Regions from separate parts of the Adlercreutzia sp. CNCM I-6207 genome, predicted to be linked through region 1. Evidence: predicted binding sites of a transcription regulator. Region 1 holds the regulator's gene; each other region holds the start of a gene.
What was found. Region 1 encodes LexA, which represses DNA repair genes until DNA is damaged. Its sites were predicted from a motif close to CNAACANNTGTTNG; they were not measured.

Region 1 (5,169 bases):
CCCTGGCCGGCCCGCGCCCTATCGCCTTTTCCGTGGATGCGGAGGGGAAGATGACCGAGGCGACCGTGAACATGGGCGCGCCCATCTTGGATCCCGTGCTCGTGCCCGTCGATGCCGCGCCGGACTCCCGCGCGACCGATGGTGCGCCCTATGTGGGGCATCTTCGCCTCGATTCGCCGTGGGGAACCTTCGAATTCGTGTGCGTCTCCATGGGAAACCCCCACGCCGTCTGCCTCGTGGACGATTGGGCGGCATTGCCCAACGAGCTGTTCCCCGCTGGTGCTGAGAAATCCCTCTCGACCCTGCGCATCGATCTTCCCGGCCCCTTCTTCGAGACGCATCCCGTATTTCCCGAGAAAACCAACGTCGAGTTCGCCTCCGTCACCGATGAGGGCATCGCCATGCGCGTATGGGAGAGGGGCTGCGGCGAGACCTTGGCCTGTGGCACCGGCGCCTGCGCCACCAACACGGCCGCCTGCCTCACCGGTCGGGCCGGCAGGGAGAACGATCTCCTGTTGAGCGGCGGCCTACTGCACATCTGCTGGAACGAGGATGGCACGATATCCATGACGGGACCGGCAACGGAGAGCTTCTCGGGAACCATTGTGCTGCCGTGAGCTTCTCCGGCGCTGCTGTTGTGCTATGATAGCCCCCGTTTCACCGGCGCAACGCCGCGCCACGATTAAGGAGTGATGCTCATGCGCCTGTAACGACCACTTGCACCGCCTTCCCCTCATGGGATCCGTCGTTACTTGAAGCAAAGGAGCATGCTATGACCGAATACGAATCCGTCATCCAAAAGGGTCCGGCCACCAAGGCCGAGGAGCGCCGCGAGCGCGCCGTTCTCGTGGGCGTCGAGCGCCCGGGGCTGCCGTGGCCCTTGGAATCTTCCCTGGCCGAGCTGGAACGTCTGGCCGATACGGCCGGAGCCGATGTGGTGGCCACGACGACCCAGCGCTTGGACGCGCCCAACCCGCGCACCTTCGTCGGCACGGGCAAGGCCGACGAAATCGCCGAGCTGGCACGGTCGCACGAGGCCGACCTCGTCATCTTCGACGATGAGCTGACACCTTCCCAGCAGGCCAATCTGGAGAAGGTCATGGACAAGTCCGTGAAGGTCATCGACCGTACGGCCCTCATTCTGGACATCTTCGCCCTGCACGCCACCTCCAAGGAGGGGCGTCTGCAGGTGCGTCTCGCCCAGAACCAGTACTTGTACCCGCGCCTGCGCGGCATGTGGGCCCACCTCGCTTCGAACCGCATGGGAGGCGGCGTGGGATCCCGCTTCGGTGAGGGCGAAAGCCAGCTGGAGGTGGACCGCCGCATGGTGCGCAAGCGCATCACGAGCATTCGCCGCGAGCTTGAGCGCCTGTCCGACGTGCGCTCGTTGCAGCGTGAGAGTCGGTACGGCAGCGGCATGTTCAAAGTGGCACTGGCCGGCTACACCAACGCCGGGAAAAGCTCGCTCATCAACCGGCTCACCGGAGCCGACGTGCTCAGCTACGACAAGCTCTTCGCCACGCTGGACTCCACCACCCGCAAGTTCGAACTGCCCGAGGGCCGCGAGGTCACCGTCACCGACACCGTCGGCTTCATCCAGAAGCTGCCCACCACCCTGGTCGAGGCCTTCAAGTCGACGCTCGACGAAATCACCGGAGCCGACCTTATCCTGCACGTGATCGACGCCTCCTCGCCGGAGTTCGAGGAGCAGATCGAGGCCGTGTGCGAGGTTCTCGACCAGATAGGGGCCCAGAGCATTCCGACGATCGCCACCTTCAACAAATGCGATCTGCTGGACGCCGAGACGCTGGCTGGCCTTAAAAGGCGTTATCCGAGCGCCCGGTTCGTGTCCGCTCGCTCTGGAGAGGGCATAGAGGGGCTCGTGGGCGCCATTGCCCAGGCCGCCTCGTCCGCCGACGCCAAGCTGGACGTGCTCGTGCCGTACCAACGGGGGGATTTGGTATCGCTGGCCCACGAGCGCTGCCACATCATCTCCGAGAGTCACGAGGCGACAGGCACGCGCCTGCAGCTGCTCGCGGCCCCTGCCTTCGTCAGCGCGTTCTCCCCTTACCTTGTCTCGGACGTCGACGCTTGAGGAAACCACCGCTCCAGAAACGAAAGAGCGCCCCTGCTCCGGATCCTCGCATCCGGAGCAGGGGCGCTCTTGATTGACCAAAAGGGGAGGACTCGCGGCCTATCGGCGCAGCGAAGGCGCTACAGGCGCCGAAACACGGCCACCACCTTGCCGGCAATGGAGCAGTCCGTGGTGATGATGGGATCCATCGTCGAGTTCTCCGGTTGCAGGCGGATATGGTCGGCCTCGCGGAAGAAGCGCTTGACGGTGGCGCCGTCGTCGATGATGGCCACGACGATATCGCCGTTGTTGGCCACCGGCTGCTCCTTCACAACCACGTAGTCGCCATCGTTGATGCCGGCCTCGATCATGGACTCGCCGCGCACCGAGAGCATGAAGGAGGGGGCATCGCCGACGATATCGGTGGGCAGCGTGATGGTGTCGGTGATGTTCTCCTCGGCGAGAATAGGGGAGCCGGCAGCCACGTTGCCCACCAAGGGCACATTGACGAGCTTGCTGTAGGCGGCCGCGAAGGCCGTGACAGGGGAGGGAACCTCCTCGATGGGATAGGTAAGCGCGATGGAGCGGGATTTAAGGGGGTCGCGCTTGATGAAGCCCTTGTCTTCAAGTGCCTTCAAATGGACATGGACGGTGGAAGGGGAGGAGAGCCCCAAACTCTGGCACACCTCGCGCACCGTAGGACCGTAGCCCTTCTCGCGAATGCACGCTTCGATGCAGTCGAGAACCGCCTGTTGCCGCTTGGTCACTTTCTGGGTCATAGCGCATCCTTTCACAAAAGCGTACATTTGTTTGAAAAATCTCTTGACGTGAACCTTTGTTCGCTCTATTATAACTGCGAACAAAGGTTCTACGCAAGAGGTCAGGAGTAAAAAATGGCACGCATCGAATTTTCCATAGCCTTCACGCTCAGCACCATCGCGTCATTCCTCATCTTCTTCGCCTAGAGCGTCGAGGGCGGGTGTCGCGAAGGTAGCAATGTTTTGAAGAGGGGAGCGCGCTAGGTCTGATAGGGTATGATAAGCAATCAACTTATCAAAGTGAGAAGGAGAACCTATGCGCTGTCCTTCCTGTGGCTACCAGGAATCGAAAGTCGTCGACTCGCGATCGGCCGACGACGGCGCCTCTATCCGGCGCCGTCGCGAATGCCTGCAGTGCGGCACGCGATTCACCACCTACGAGCGGCTCGCCGAAAATCCCATTCTCGTCATCAAGGCCGACGGTTCATCGGAGGTCTTCAACCGCGAGAAGCTCATGCGAGGATTGCTCATCGCCTGCGCGAAACGTCCCATCACGCCCGAGAAGATCGACGGACTCATCACGAGCATCGAGGCGGAATTGCGATCGAGTCAGCGCAACGAGATCAAATCGCGCGATTTGGGCGATTTGGTACTGGCCCGTCTGGCCACTCTGGATGACGTTGCCTATATTCGCTTCGCCAGCGTCTACAAGGATTTCCAGAATGTGGAGGAGTTCTCCGAGGCCCTGAAAGAGCTGGGCTGATCCATGGACGTTCTTTTCAAGCAGCTCGACGAGACCCTGGAAGCGCCCGCCTACGCCCGTCCGGGCGATGCGGGTCTCGATTTGCGCGCCGCCGAGGGCGGCACGCTTTTGCCCTTCGAGCGGGCACTCGTGCCCTGCGGTATCGCCTTGGCCATTCCCGAGGGCTATGCGGGGCTCATCATTCCCCGAAGCGGCCTGGCGGCACGACAGGGCATCTCCATCGTGAACGCCCCGGGCCTCATAGACAGCGGCTACCGGGGGGAGATCAAGGTGCCGCTCATCAATCTCGATCCAACGGAGGTGTTCAATTACGAAAAGGGCGAGCGCATCGCCCAACTCGTGATCATCGCTACCCCCACCATTACTTTACATAACACTTATGAGCTTCCCGAGAGCTCGCGCGGAGCGCAGGGCTTCGGAAGCAGCGGCCTTTCCTAGAAAGAGTGTCCTTTATGACCGATCACCGCGATTCGAAACCCGAAGAAACGCCCGAGCCCCAGCAGCTGGGAGCTCCGGAGACGACTCCCGAAAATCCCCAGCGACCCGAGCCGTCGACGGAGCCCTCGCAGGATCAGAGACGGGCGCTCATCGACGCCGACCTGAAATCCGCCCGCACGCTCTCGACGGTAGCCGCCATTGCAGGTCCAGTCTCCTTCATCATCGGCGGCGTGATGCTGAGCACGGTGGGCCTCGTCTGCGCCATTGTCGGCTTCGTTAAGATCAAGCACGTGATAGACGATGTCGATGGTCGCCAGAAGGTCTATGCCGCCACGGTACGCCAGACGCTTATCTGGGGTCTCGCCATCAGCGCCATTGCGCTCATCGTCAACATCGTCGGCATCGCGCTCATGATGCCCGTGCTCATGGAGGCCATGCAAACGGGAGACTTCACCTCGATCCTCGGCGAGGGCGCCACCATCACCGCGCAGCCATCCGGCGGCAGCGGCAATGCCTGGGGCTAAACACCTTCCATATACGGTAAAATGTTTCAAGTTGGAGGGCTTCTGAAAAGATTGACAAGAAAGGCTGATAATATGGATTATGTAAAATCGAAATCACGATCAACTATACAGGGTTTTCTAGTGGTTCTCGCTGCTCTTTTGACGCTTTCCATTGGAATGGTCGGGTTGGCCGGTTGCTCGAGCGGCACGAGCGATGAAGACGCCATCCGCGCTTCACTCTCGTCCGAACTGGACAGCATTAAGAACATCGACGACGCGTTCGTCAACGAGTTCTCCGAGTCCATCGATATGAGCCAGCTTTCGGTCTACGGCATCGACGGCGTCGAGTTCATGAAGTCCTACCTGAGCGGCTTCGATTACACGATCGACTCGATCAATGTCGACGGCGACAGCGCCACGGCCCAGATCACCCTTACCTGCAAGAGCTATACCGGCTACCTGCAGGCGCTGCAGACGGCCGTGGACGAGGTCACCGCCGATCCCGATGCTCTTGCCGCTCTCTCCAACGATGAGATCAACCAAAAGATCGGCGAGATCGTCATCGGCTCCCTCGACGGCGTCGAGCTGGCGGCCACCCAGCCCATCACCATCACCTACACCAAGGTCGACGGC
Region 2 (5,169 bases), on a different contig from region 1:
CGCAGATTCCCTACTCCTTGGCGCCCCACTGCTCGTAGTAGGCGTCGATGGCGGCCGCGATATCGTCGTCGATCACGATGCGCCCGGCCACCTCGTGGTTGTGCAGGCACTCCTTCACCTCGGCCATGGACACGATGGAAGCCACCGGGAAGCCGTACTTCGCCTCGATCTCCTTCTGGGCCGTGGTGACGCCGCCCTTCCCCACCTCCATGCGGTTGAGCGACACGATGAGCCCGCGCACATCCACATCGGCAGCGGCCTTCAAGATGGGGTAGGTCTCGTCGATGGACTTGCCCGAAGTGGTGACGTCCTCCACCATGATGACCTTGTCGCCGTCGTGAAGCTCCGCGCCGAGCAGGTTGCCCGCGTCGGCCCCGTGGTCCTTCACTTCCTTGCGGTTGCAGCAGTACTTTACCTCCTTGCCGTACAGCTCCTGAAGCGCCATGGCCGTCACCACCGCCAAGGGGATGCCCTTGTAGGCTGGCCCGAACACCACATCGAAGTCCAGCCCGAAATTGTCGTTGATGGCCTGGGCGTAGTACAGACCCAGCCGATGCAGCTGCTCGCCGGTCACATAGGCGCCCGCATTCATGAAGAACGGCGACTTGCGCCCGCTCTTCAGCGTGAAATCGCCGAACTTCAGCACGTCGCTCTGAACCATGAACTCGATGAACTCGCGCTTGTAAGCCTCCATAGCCGCCCTTTCATCCGTGAGGAGTTCCCTCATGTTTCCTATGGGCACCATGATACCCGATTTCCTCGTCGGTTTCCCCGAATCGATCAAAGTGCGGCTCCAGCACGGTTGGCGCGGGGAACGAACCGGGACATTCCCGCGTCATTTCTGCGGTTCGGATCGCGTAGCATGGCACGATCCAAACCCCCGGTGAAAGGACGGCCTAGATGTCGAGAAACCTTCTGTTCAGCGAGTACCCCATGTTTGACAGGATCATGGAGGAGCGCCCCGATCTGTGCCGCCGAGTGCTGGAGACGGCCCTCGGTGTGCCCGTGGACGAGGTACGCAACGTCGTCGCCGAGCGCACCCTGCAGCCCCGCGTCGGCTCCCACGGAGTGCGCCTCGACGCCTGGGTTCGCACCTCGGACGCGCTCTACGACGTGGAGATGCAGACCTACTCCCGCGAGGGCCTGGGTCGACGCATGCGCTACTACCAGAGCGCCATGGACACTGCGATGCTGCGCCCGGGAGCCACCTACGACAGTTTGCCCGAGAGCTTTATCGTTTTCATCTGCCTACACGACGAGTTCAAGGAGGGGCTCCCCGTCTACACCTTCGACATGATATGCGATGAGAGCGGATCCGTGGTACTCGGGCACGGCTTCAGATGGGTCGTGCTCAACGCCTCCGCTTGGGAGATGTTGCCAGACGGGCCGCTTCGTGGTTTACTTCGGTACGTCGCCACCGAGGAGGTCGGAGGCGACGGCCTTACCGCCGACCTCGCGGCCGCCGTGGAGGCCGCCAACGAAGACGCTCCATGGAGAGAGGAGTCTCTTGTCATGCTGACGCTGGAAGAGGATATGCGCGCCCAAGGCCGCCTCCTGCAGAAGAAGGGTCGTGAGGAGGGGCTTGCCGAGGGCAGAGCCGAGGGTAGGGCCGCTGGACGGGCGGAAGGAGCCGACCAACTTGGAAAGCTGATAGCTCAGCTTATGGATGCCGGCCGCTTCGAGGACGCCCGCCGTGCGGCGACCGATGCGGAATACCGTGAGGGGTTGCTCGAGGAGCTTGACTCGTAGAAGCAGGAGCAATCGCGAACCGACGACAACGAAGTCTCCCCCTTCGCAAGCCCCCTCGCCGCCACACTCCTCTCCCGACCCCAGAAGACATACGCCGCAAGCAAACCGGCGATGTTCCGCCCATTGACACGCGAACATCTATTCGGGTAGTATAGCGTACATTCATTCGGGCGAACAAGTGTGCTCGTTTGGTGTTAGCGGCGGGAAGATGTCTGGCGGTTGGAAGGGGTTGCGCGGTGAACGTCATCGAGAAGCTGGAGATTCTGGCCGATGCGGCGAAGTACGACGTGGCTTGCACCTCCTCCGGGGTTCAGCGCGCGGGCAAGGCCGGACAGCTGGGCGCGGCCACCCAGGCGGGATGCTGCCATTCGTTCACGCCGGACGGGCGCTGCGTCACGCTGCTCAAGGTGCTCATGACCAACGTCTGCGTCTACGATTGCTGCTACTGCGTGAACCGCGCGAGCAACGCCGAGGCACCCCGAGCCGCATTTACGCCTCGCGAGTTGGCCGACCTCACCATCGGCTTCTACCGCCGCAACTACATCGAGGGGCTGTTCCTCTCCTCCGGTGTCGCCGGATGCCCCGACCGCACCACCGAGCTCATGATCGAGGCCCTGCGCATCCTGCGGGAGGAGTACGGCTTTCGCGGCTACATCCACACCAAGGCCATCCCCGGCACCTCGGTGGAGCTCATCGACGAGCTGGGGCACCTGTCCGACCGTCTCTCGGTGAATCTGGAGCTGCCGAGCCGGCAGAGCCTGGGGCTTTTGGCCCCCAACAAGTCGCGTGCGTCCATCCTGGCCCCCATGCGGCATATCTGCGACTCCATCGCCGACGATGCGGAATCGCGCTCGCTGGCGAAGAAGCGCACTACGGTATACCTGACGAAGAAGAACGCCCGGAAGGCACGGGCCTTCGCGCCGGCGGGCCAGTCCACCCAGATGATCGTCGGAGCCACCCCGGAAAGCGACTACCAGATCCTGAACCTGTCGGCGGCCCTGTACACCCACCTGTCGCTGAAGCGCGTGTTCTTCAGCGCCTACCTCCCCGTCGTGTCCGACCCGCTCCTGCCCGCCACCGACGCCGTGCAGCTGAACCGCGAGCACCGCCTCTACCAGGCCGACTGGCTCTTGCGCTTCTACGGCTTCAACGTGAGCGAGATCATCGACGAGGAGAACCCCTTCCTCGCCCCCGATGTCGATCCGAAGGCGAACTGGGCTCTGAACCACCTGGACTTCTTTCCCGTGGAGGTGAACAGCGCGCCTTTGGAGGCCCTTCTGCGCGTGCCCGGCATCGGCGTGCGCGGGGCGAAGCTCATCTGTCGGGCACGACGGCAGTCCACCCTCGGCGAGGCGGAGCTGAGAAAGCTCGGCATCGCCTACAAGCGGGCCCGCTACTTCATCACCATGAACGGCGCCTGGGGCGGATCGGGAGTCGATTTCTCACGCGAGGCCCTGCACGCGCGGCTTTCGGCCCCTATCGACGGCGGTCGCCATGGGCGCCGCGCCGACCGCGCCCCAGCTGGCCAGATGAGCCTCTTCGAAACCGTGGAGGCACCGCCCGTACTGCCCGAGGCGAGCCCCGATGCGGCAACCGCCCGCGAGGTCGCCTTCGCCGCCCAGCGCCGGGCCCTTGAGGCGGCCGGGACGGCGACCGGGCGGCAAGCGGCCGCAACCGAGCCGGCATCGGTCGCAGAGCGCTCGATCGCCGACGGCCGCAAAACGCTCGACAGCCCGCTGCTCTCGGTGGCCTAGGTGGGCGCCATGAAGCATATCCCGAACGCATACGCGGAGGGCGCCCCTGCGACGCCCTCCCCTCCTCCCGACATCTACGACGAGGTGGCCTACGCCTACGACGGCTCCCTGGAAGGGCTGCTCTCGGCCGTCTTCGCCGCCTACGAGCGCCACGAGCGTCCCACCGATGTCGCGCCGGAAGAGCGCCTGCAGCCCCGTCTCGGCCAGCGCGTGGCGCTCATCCCCACCGACCAGGACCGGGCCCTGCGCGTCATGAGCACCCTGCGCCGCCAGTGCGGCCGCGCGGCAGCCCTGGCGGTGACCCGCGCCGCTTGCTCGGACGAGCCGGATGCGGGCACGGCGGTCTACCGCTTCGTGCGCTATGCCATCGACGAGCAGAAGCATCGCGCATGCGAGCACTGCCGCAAGCGCGCCTCCTGCGCAGGCCGCGGCGGCATGGGGCCGTGCCCCAAGCAGCGGGGTCGCGCCTTCTCGGACATCACCCACCCGGCAGTAGAGCGGCTCTTCCGCATTTCGCGCTCGGTCGGTCAGGAATGCGAGCATATGCGCCAGTTCGTGCGCTTCCAGCACCTCGCCGGCGAAGGAGCCGATGTGTGGTTCGCCCGCGTGAACCCGAAGGCGTCGGTGGTGCCGCTCATCATGGATCATTTCGTGGAACGGCTCGGCGTGCAGCCCTTCATCATCTACGACGAGGTGCACCATCTCGCCGGCGTCTACGACGGCGGCGACTGGCAGCTGGTGAACACCGAGGGCGCCGGCGACTTGGAACGGGCGCTGCCCGACCGCACCGCCGACGAGGCCCTCATGAGCGAGGCCTGGCGCACCTTCTACAAAAGCGTCTCCATCGACGCCCGTTACCACCCGGAGCTGCGCCGTCAATTCATGCCCAAGCGCTTCTGGAAGAACCTCACCGAGCTGCAGGAAAGTCCTGCCGCCCTGCGCACCGCGCTACGCTGAGCGCGGGTGAGCCGCGGCCGCGCAAACATCCCCGCCGGTGCGACGACAGCCCTACAAGCTGAATACCAGCTCGCTGGTTGGGGCGGTCAGCTTGCCGGGCACGGGACGCTCGCACTCGTAGGCAATCCCCACCGCCGGCCCCACGTGCACGCCGATGACCGGACTGACGGGCAGCACCTCCACCGCGTGTCCCACCACCGGCTCGATAGCCTCGCGCGCCCATTTGATGGCGGGGGCCGCTGATCCGATGTAGTGCACCACCACGCGCGCCAGGCCGCACGCATCGATATCCTCCTTGAAGATATCGACCATGCGCGCCAGCGTCTTCTTCCACGTGCGCACTTTCGCCAACGTAGCCGTCTCCCAATCGGCCACCGTGAGCACGGGGGAGATTTGCAGCAGACCGCCGAGCAACGCCGACGCACCTCCAATGCGACCGCCCGCCTTCAAAAAAGCAAGGCTCTCCGGCGCGAAGATGAACCGCGACGAGGCGACCGAATCAATCGCCGCCTGCGCGCACCGCGTCAGATCGCCGCCCGCATCGCGCGCATCGCATGCATCGAGCACCGCGAACATCTCGTCGCCGCAGTTCGACGTCGAGTCGATCAGTGTGCAGCGGAACTGCTTGTAGCGCTCCTTGCAGGCCCGAGCGCTGCGCACCGCCCCCTCGAACGCTCCGGACATCTTCGACGAGATGAAAACCCCGAGC
Region 3 (5,169 bases), on a different contig from region 1:
GTGATGAGGCCGAGCACGGCCGCGTTGGGCGCGCCAACGACCTGGAACAGGATGCCGCAGCCCACGCCGATGACGGCGCACTGCAGAAGCGTTCCCTTGATGTAGCCGCCCATGACGCGGGTGAAGGTGGCGTGGAAGAACTCGGCGTCCTCGGCGTGCTTGGGGCCGATGAGCCGGCGCGTCTCGCGGCCCATGGCCGGCAGCTCCATGAGGATCCAGAAGGCGATGACGAGCGCGAACCCTAAGGCCATAAGGCCGTTGGCCAGCGTCGTGGAGAAGGCCACGATGCCGTTGGCGCTGCCCTGGGCGATGGAGGAGGCCCAGGATGCGGCCGACTTCTGCACCTCGCTGATGACGTTCTTCACCGTTTCGTCCTCGAGCATCGGGGCGTAGCGGGCGTACAGGTCGTTGCCCCAGGCGATGACCGCATCAACATAATGGGGCAGGTTGCTGACCAAGTCGTTGAACTGGGCGTTCAGGCCGAACATAGGCGAGAACAGAAGGAAGCCGATAAGAGCGAGCACGAGCGCCATGATGATGTAGGCGATAGTGGTGCCCAAACCGCGGTTGACGTGGTGCTTCTCCAGCCCGTTCACAATGCCGCGCAGGCAGAAGACGATGATGACGGTCCAGATGAGGATGGCCACGGGCACCGACAGGATGTTCAGCAGGTAGACGATCGCCGCCAGAAGCAGGATGGCCGCCACCACGGCCCACAGGTCGAAGAAGCGCGTGCGGGCGCGGGCCTGCTTGGTGCGCGAGATGGCGTTGGCGGCAGCGGTGGCCGCGGCGGCCGCGCTGCGCGGGTTGTTGACGGAAGCGGGCGCGTCGGCTCCTCCCTGCGATTGAGACGCGTCGGTGCTCATGGGAATCTCCTCGGGTGCGAGCTACTGAACGGTGTAGGGGCTGTTCCCCACGGGGGCCGGCTTGGCCTTAGCCGCGGCGGCGTTGGGAGAGACGGCCGGCGAGGCAGCGGCTGCGGGGTCGGCAGGGGCCGTCGCAGACGCGGTCGGCGCGTCGGTGTCGGTATCGGCGTTGGCGTTGGCCACGGCCGCATCGGCGATGGTGCCGGCGGTACCGGAGAGCTGGTCTTCGAAGTCGCGGGCACGTTCTTGGCTGGCCGCGTTGGCGGCCTTGACAGCGGCGCGGCGGTCTTTGCCCTCGGCGACGACGGCGCGGGCGGCATCCCCCATGGCCGAGACGGCATCGGCAACGGTCGCCCCGCGCTCGGGCGCACGGCCGGCCTTCGCGGCGGCGCTGGCGTCGGCAGCGGCTCCCAAGCTCACGGACTCGTCAGAGGCGTAGCGCGGCTTGAACTTGCTGCGCAACTTGCCCGTGAGCGAGTTCACCAAATCGATCGGAGCGCTCGTCACGGTATCCACGGCACCGGCGGCCTTCGAGACGGAATCGGTGATCTGGGTCACATCTTCCAGAATCTGGTCGACGCGCATGAGTTCCAAATTCGCCGCGTCCACCGTGAGCGACAGACGCTCCACCAGCGGATCGACGCGGCCCACGGCGGGCTTGGCCTCCTCGGCGATCTCGTTCACGCGGGTAAGCAGCGGGTCGATCTGGTCAGTTACCAGGGCATCCACATGGGCGATGAGGGGGTCGACCTGAGCGGTGATCTTCTCCACGTTCTTCAGCGTGGGGGTGAGCTCCTTATGGGCGTCGTCGATGGTCGAGCGCGTCGAGCGGATGGTGAGCGCCAATTCCACGACGAACCATACGAGCACCGCGCCGACGAGCACGTAGACGACGGGCAGCGCGATGTCCACGATCCCTGCGAAATCCATGATGAGCCTCCTTATAATTCCGAAGACCTGACTATACCATTACTGGAGTCATTCTAATTAAGTTGCGCAGGGCCTCCACGGAACGCGTCCGCATGGTAGCCATTCCGTAAACGGAAGTTGACATCGTGTCACACGCGAGCGACATCGCCAGCGGCACCCGTGCTGGGGCGCCCTCGACCGAACGTCGCCCCAGCACGATGCCTGGCTCGCTGCGCGGTGCCCGCAACGCGGCGGACGCAATACGCCGAGCCGCGACTCAACTCCCCTGGCGGTCGCGAGCGGCGGCGTCGGTGCGGTAAGCCTCCCAGCCGCGCTCGCCGGGTTGGTAGAAGCAGCCGCGCTCAAGGCCCTCGGGCAGATAGCGCTGATCGACCCAGCCGGCCGGGTAGCTGTGGGGGTACTTGTACTCGCCGTAGTTTTCCGAGCCGGGGCGATGACGGTCGCGCAGGTAGTCGGGCACCTTGCGCACCGGGCCGTTGCGCACTTCGCGCAGCGCCGCATCGATCGCGGCCTCGGCGCTGTTGGACTTCGGCGCCAGCGCCAAGTAAATGGCGGCCTGTGCCAAGTTGATGCGGCACTCCGGGTAGCCGATGACCTCGGCAGCCCGGAAGGCGGCCTCGGCCACGAGCAGGGCCTGGGGGTCGGCGTTCCCGATATCCTCCGAGGCAGCGATGTACATGCGCCGGGCGATGAACTTCGGGTCCTCTCCCCCGTCGATCATGCGGGCGAGCCAGTACACGGCGGCATCCGGATCGCTGCCCCGCATGCTCTTGATGAACGCGGAGATGATGTCGTAGTGCATGTCCTTGTTCTTGTCGTAGGGCAGCGCGCGATGGGGCGTGGCGGCCCGCACCATGGCCTCGGTGATGGAAACGGGGGCCTCCTTCGTGCCCGGCGCCACCATACCAGCGGCCAACTCCAACGTTGTGAGCGCCCCGCGGCCGTCGCCGCCGGCCAGGGTGACGATGGCCGCGGTGGCGTCCTCTTCCAGAGCATAGCAGCCGGCCAGCCCCCGCGCGTCTTCCACAGCGCGGCCCACCAGCTCGGCGATCTCGTCGTCGGACAGCGAGTGCAGCTCCACGATGCGCGAGCGGGAGATGAGGGCTGAGTTCACTTCGAAAAACGGGTTTTCCGTGGTGGCGCCCACGAGCACCACGAGCCGGTCTTCCACCGCATGCAGCAACGCGTCCTGCTGGCTGCGGTTGAAGCGGTGGATCTCGTCGACGAACAGGATGGTGCGCAAGCCCCCCATGACGAGCCGCTTCTCCGCCGCGTCGATTTCCCGGCGCAAGTCGGACACCGTGCCCCCGATAGCCGACACCTCCACGAAGGTGGCGCGGGTCGACTCCGCGATGACATGGGCGAGCGACGTCTTGCCCGTGCCCGCCGGCCCGAAGAGGATGACGGAGCTTAACGTGTCGTTCTCGATGGCCGCGCGCAGCCAGCTGCCCTCGCCCACGGCCTCCGCCTGCCCGACCACCTCGTCGAGCGTGCGCGGACGCATGCGCACCGCCAGCGGCGCCACGTCCCGCTTCCGATCATTTTCCATAGCAGTAAACAAAGTATCCATAGCCCGTAATAGTACCACGGAGCCCGCCAAAATAATAGAACAAATGTTTTATCAATGCGAAATGCACGACAAAAAAGAAGCGGCCCGGCGGAGGGGGCCGCCGGGCCAGAAGGAGGGGGGATGCGACTCTCGCGGAGCCGCTTTCTGCTTTAAAGAGACAAAGCAGGCAAGTGATCGGAGGGGGTTGTCTCACTTGCTGACGTCAGTATAACAGCCACCCTTGAATTCCCTATGATGCACCCATGGTGAACTTGTGGATTCATAGGCTCATCGTTAAGTAATTCTTCACATTTTAGAAGAAACCTCATCAGCGGTAATACCTATCCCTGACGACGCGCGAACAGCACGTTGTTCGTCTCGAGCCAGCTCTCCACGGTGCCCGTGTCGAAGCCGTCGGCCGGATCCACCACAAGCGCGTACATCTCCTCCTCGGCAAGCACCGCGTCCAGCGCGTCGGTGAGCTGAATCTCGCCGCCCACCCCCGGCTCCACATCGGCCAGCAGCTCCATCACGCGGGGCGAGAGCAGGTAGCGACCGAACACCGCCAGGTTCGACGGCGCATCCTCTAGCGCCGGCTTTTCCACCAGCGAGTCCACCTTCCACACATTCTCGGCCACCGCCTCCCCGGCGATGACGCCGAACCGGCTCACCTGGTCGTCGGGCACGGGCATGACCGCGATGACGCTGGCCCCGCCATGGGCGTCGGAGACCGCCTTCATAGCCGGCAGCATCTCATTGCCCGGCACGAGCACATCGCCGAGCAGCACGTAGAACGGCTCGTCGCCCGTCTTCTCTGCCGCGCAGCGCACGGCATGTCCCAGCCCCAGCGCCTCCTCCTGATACACGTAGCTGACCGGCAGGTTGCCGACATATTCCACCGCGTCGGCATAGGCGTCCTTGCCGCGCTCGCGCAGAAGCGCCACCAGCTCCGGGTTCGGCGTGAAGTGGTCCTCAATGGCCTTCTTCTCGCGGCTGTTGACGATCACGACCTCATCAGCGCCGGAAGCCAGACCCTCTTCCACCACATACTGGATGGCCGGACGATCCACCACCAGCAGCATTTCTTTGGGCTGGGCCTTGGTAGCCGGCAGAAAGCGGGTACCGAGCCCCGCCGCGGGAATGAGTGCCTTCATCGAGCGCCTTTCTCTTCGTTGTTCGCGTGCCGCCCATGATACTACAGATGGCGCGCGCGTCGTCCCTCCCCTTCGCCGAGTTCGCTATACTGTCCGCCATGAGCAAAACGGACGCACATATTCTCGACCCCATCCCCGACGAGCAGTACCTGGAGGCCCGCGATGCCACCGGGGGCAAACCGGCGGGCGTGCGCTTTCTGGCGTTCAACACCATCATCGACATCGAAGCCTACGGCGAAGCGGCGGCGTGCCGAGCGGCCTTCGAGGAGGCCCGGGCGCGCTGCCGCCTCTACGAGCGCCTGTTCAGCCGCACGCTTCCCCACTCCGACATCGCACGCATAAACAGCGCGCACGGCCAGCCCGTGGCCATCGACCCTTTGACCTACGACCTGCTCGAGAGGGCGCTTTCCTACTGCGCGGAAAGCGAGGGCGCCTTCGACATTACCGTAGGCCCGGCGGTGCGCCTGTGGAATTTTCACGAGGGCACAGTGCCCGATGATGGTGCACTCGCCGAGGCGGTGCGCCACGTCGACTGGCACGCGCTCAGATTGTGGAAGACGCCGGCAGCCACAGCGGCCGAGAGCGACGCCGATGCCGCAACCGAGGCGGTGCCCGGGTTCGAGGCAGCGCCCGAACCCAAGGCCTGCTTCGCGCAGCTGGCCGACCCCGA

Region 2: a site for LexA is predicted at 1,881-1,894, ahead of ACW4QM_RS08155 (putative DNA modification/repair radical SAM protein). Genes of this name have one in related genera too.
Region 3: a site for LexA is predicted at 3,403-3,416, ahead of ACW4QM_RS01300 (replication-associated recombination protein A). Genes of this name have one in related genera too.

What each region holds. Positions count from the first base shown of each region.
Region 1 is NZ_CDRVLZ010000010.1:60,213-65,381, forward strand. Features, by position in the region: gene dapF (diaminopimelate epimerase) at 1-617, shown strand, start outside; gene hflX (GTPase HflX) at 773-2,095, shown strand; gene lexA (transcriptional repressor LexA) at 2,215-2,853, opposite strand; gene nrdR (transcriptional regulator NrdR) at 3,149-3,595, shown strand; gene dut (dUTP diphosphatase) at 3,599-4,033, shown strand; gene ACW4QM_RS06690 (hypothetical protein) at 4,048-4,557, shown strand; gene ACW4QM_RS06695 (hypothetical protein) at 4,678-5,169, shown strand, end outside.
Region 2 is NZ_CDRVLZ010000014.1:28,277-33,445, forward strand. Features, by position in the region: gene pyrE (orotate phosphoribosyltransferase) at 11-694, opposite strand; gene ACW4QM_RS08150 (Rpn family recombination-promoting nuclease/putative transposase) at 901-1,749, shown strand; gene ACW4QM_RS08155 (putative DNA modification/repair radical SAM protein) at 1,986-3,503, shown strand; gene ACW4QM_RS08160 (TIGR03915 family putative DNA repair protein) at 3,513-4,460, shown strand; gene ACW4QM_RS08165 (DegV family protein) at 4,512-5,169, opposite strand, start outside.
Region 3 is NZ_CDRVLZ010000001.1:307,128-312,296, reverse strand. Features, by position in the region: gene ACW4QM_RS01310 (AI-2E family transporter) at 1-866, opposite strand, end outside; gene ACW4QM_RS01305 (DUF948 domain-containing protein) at 888-1,796, opposite strand; gene ACW4QM_RS01300 (replication-associated recombination protein A) at 2,053-3,366, opposite strand; gene ACW4QM_RS01295 (UTP--glucose-1-phosphate uridylyltransferase) at 3,687-4,499, opposite strand; gene ACW4QM_RS01290 (FAD:protein FMN transferase) at 4,598-5,169, shown strand, end outside.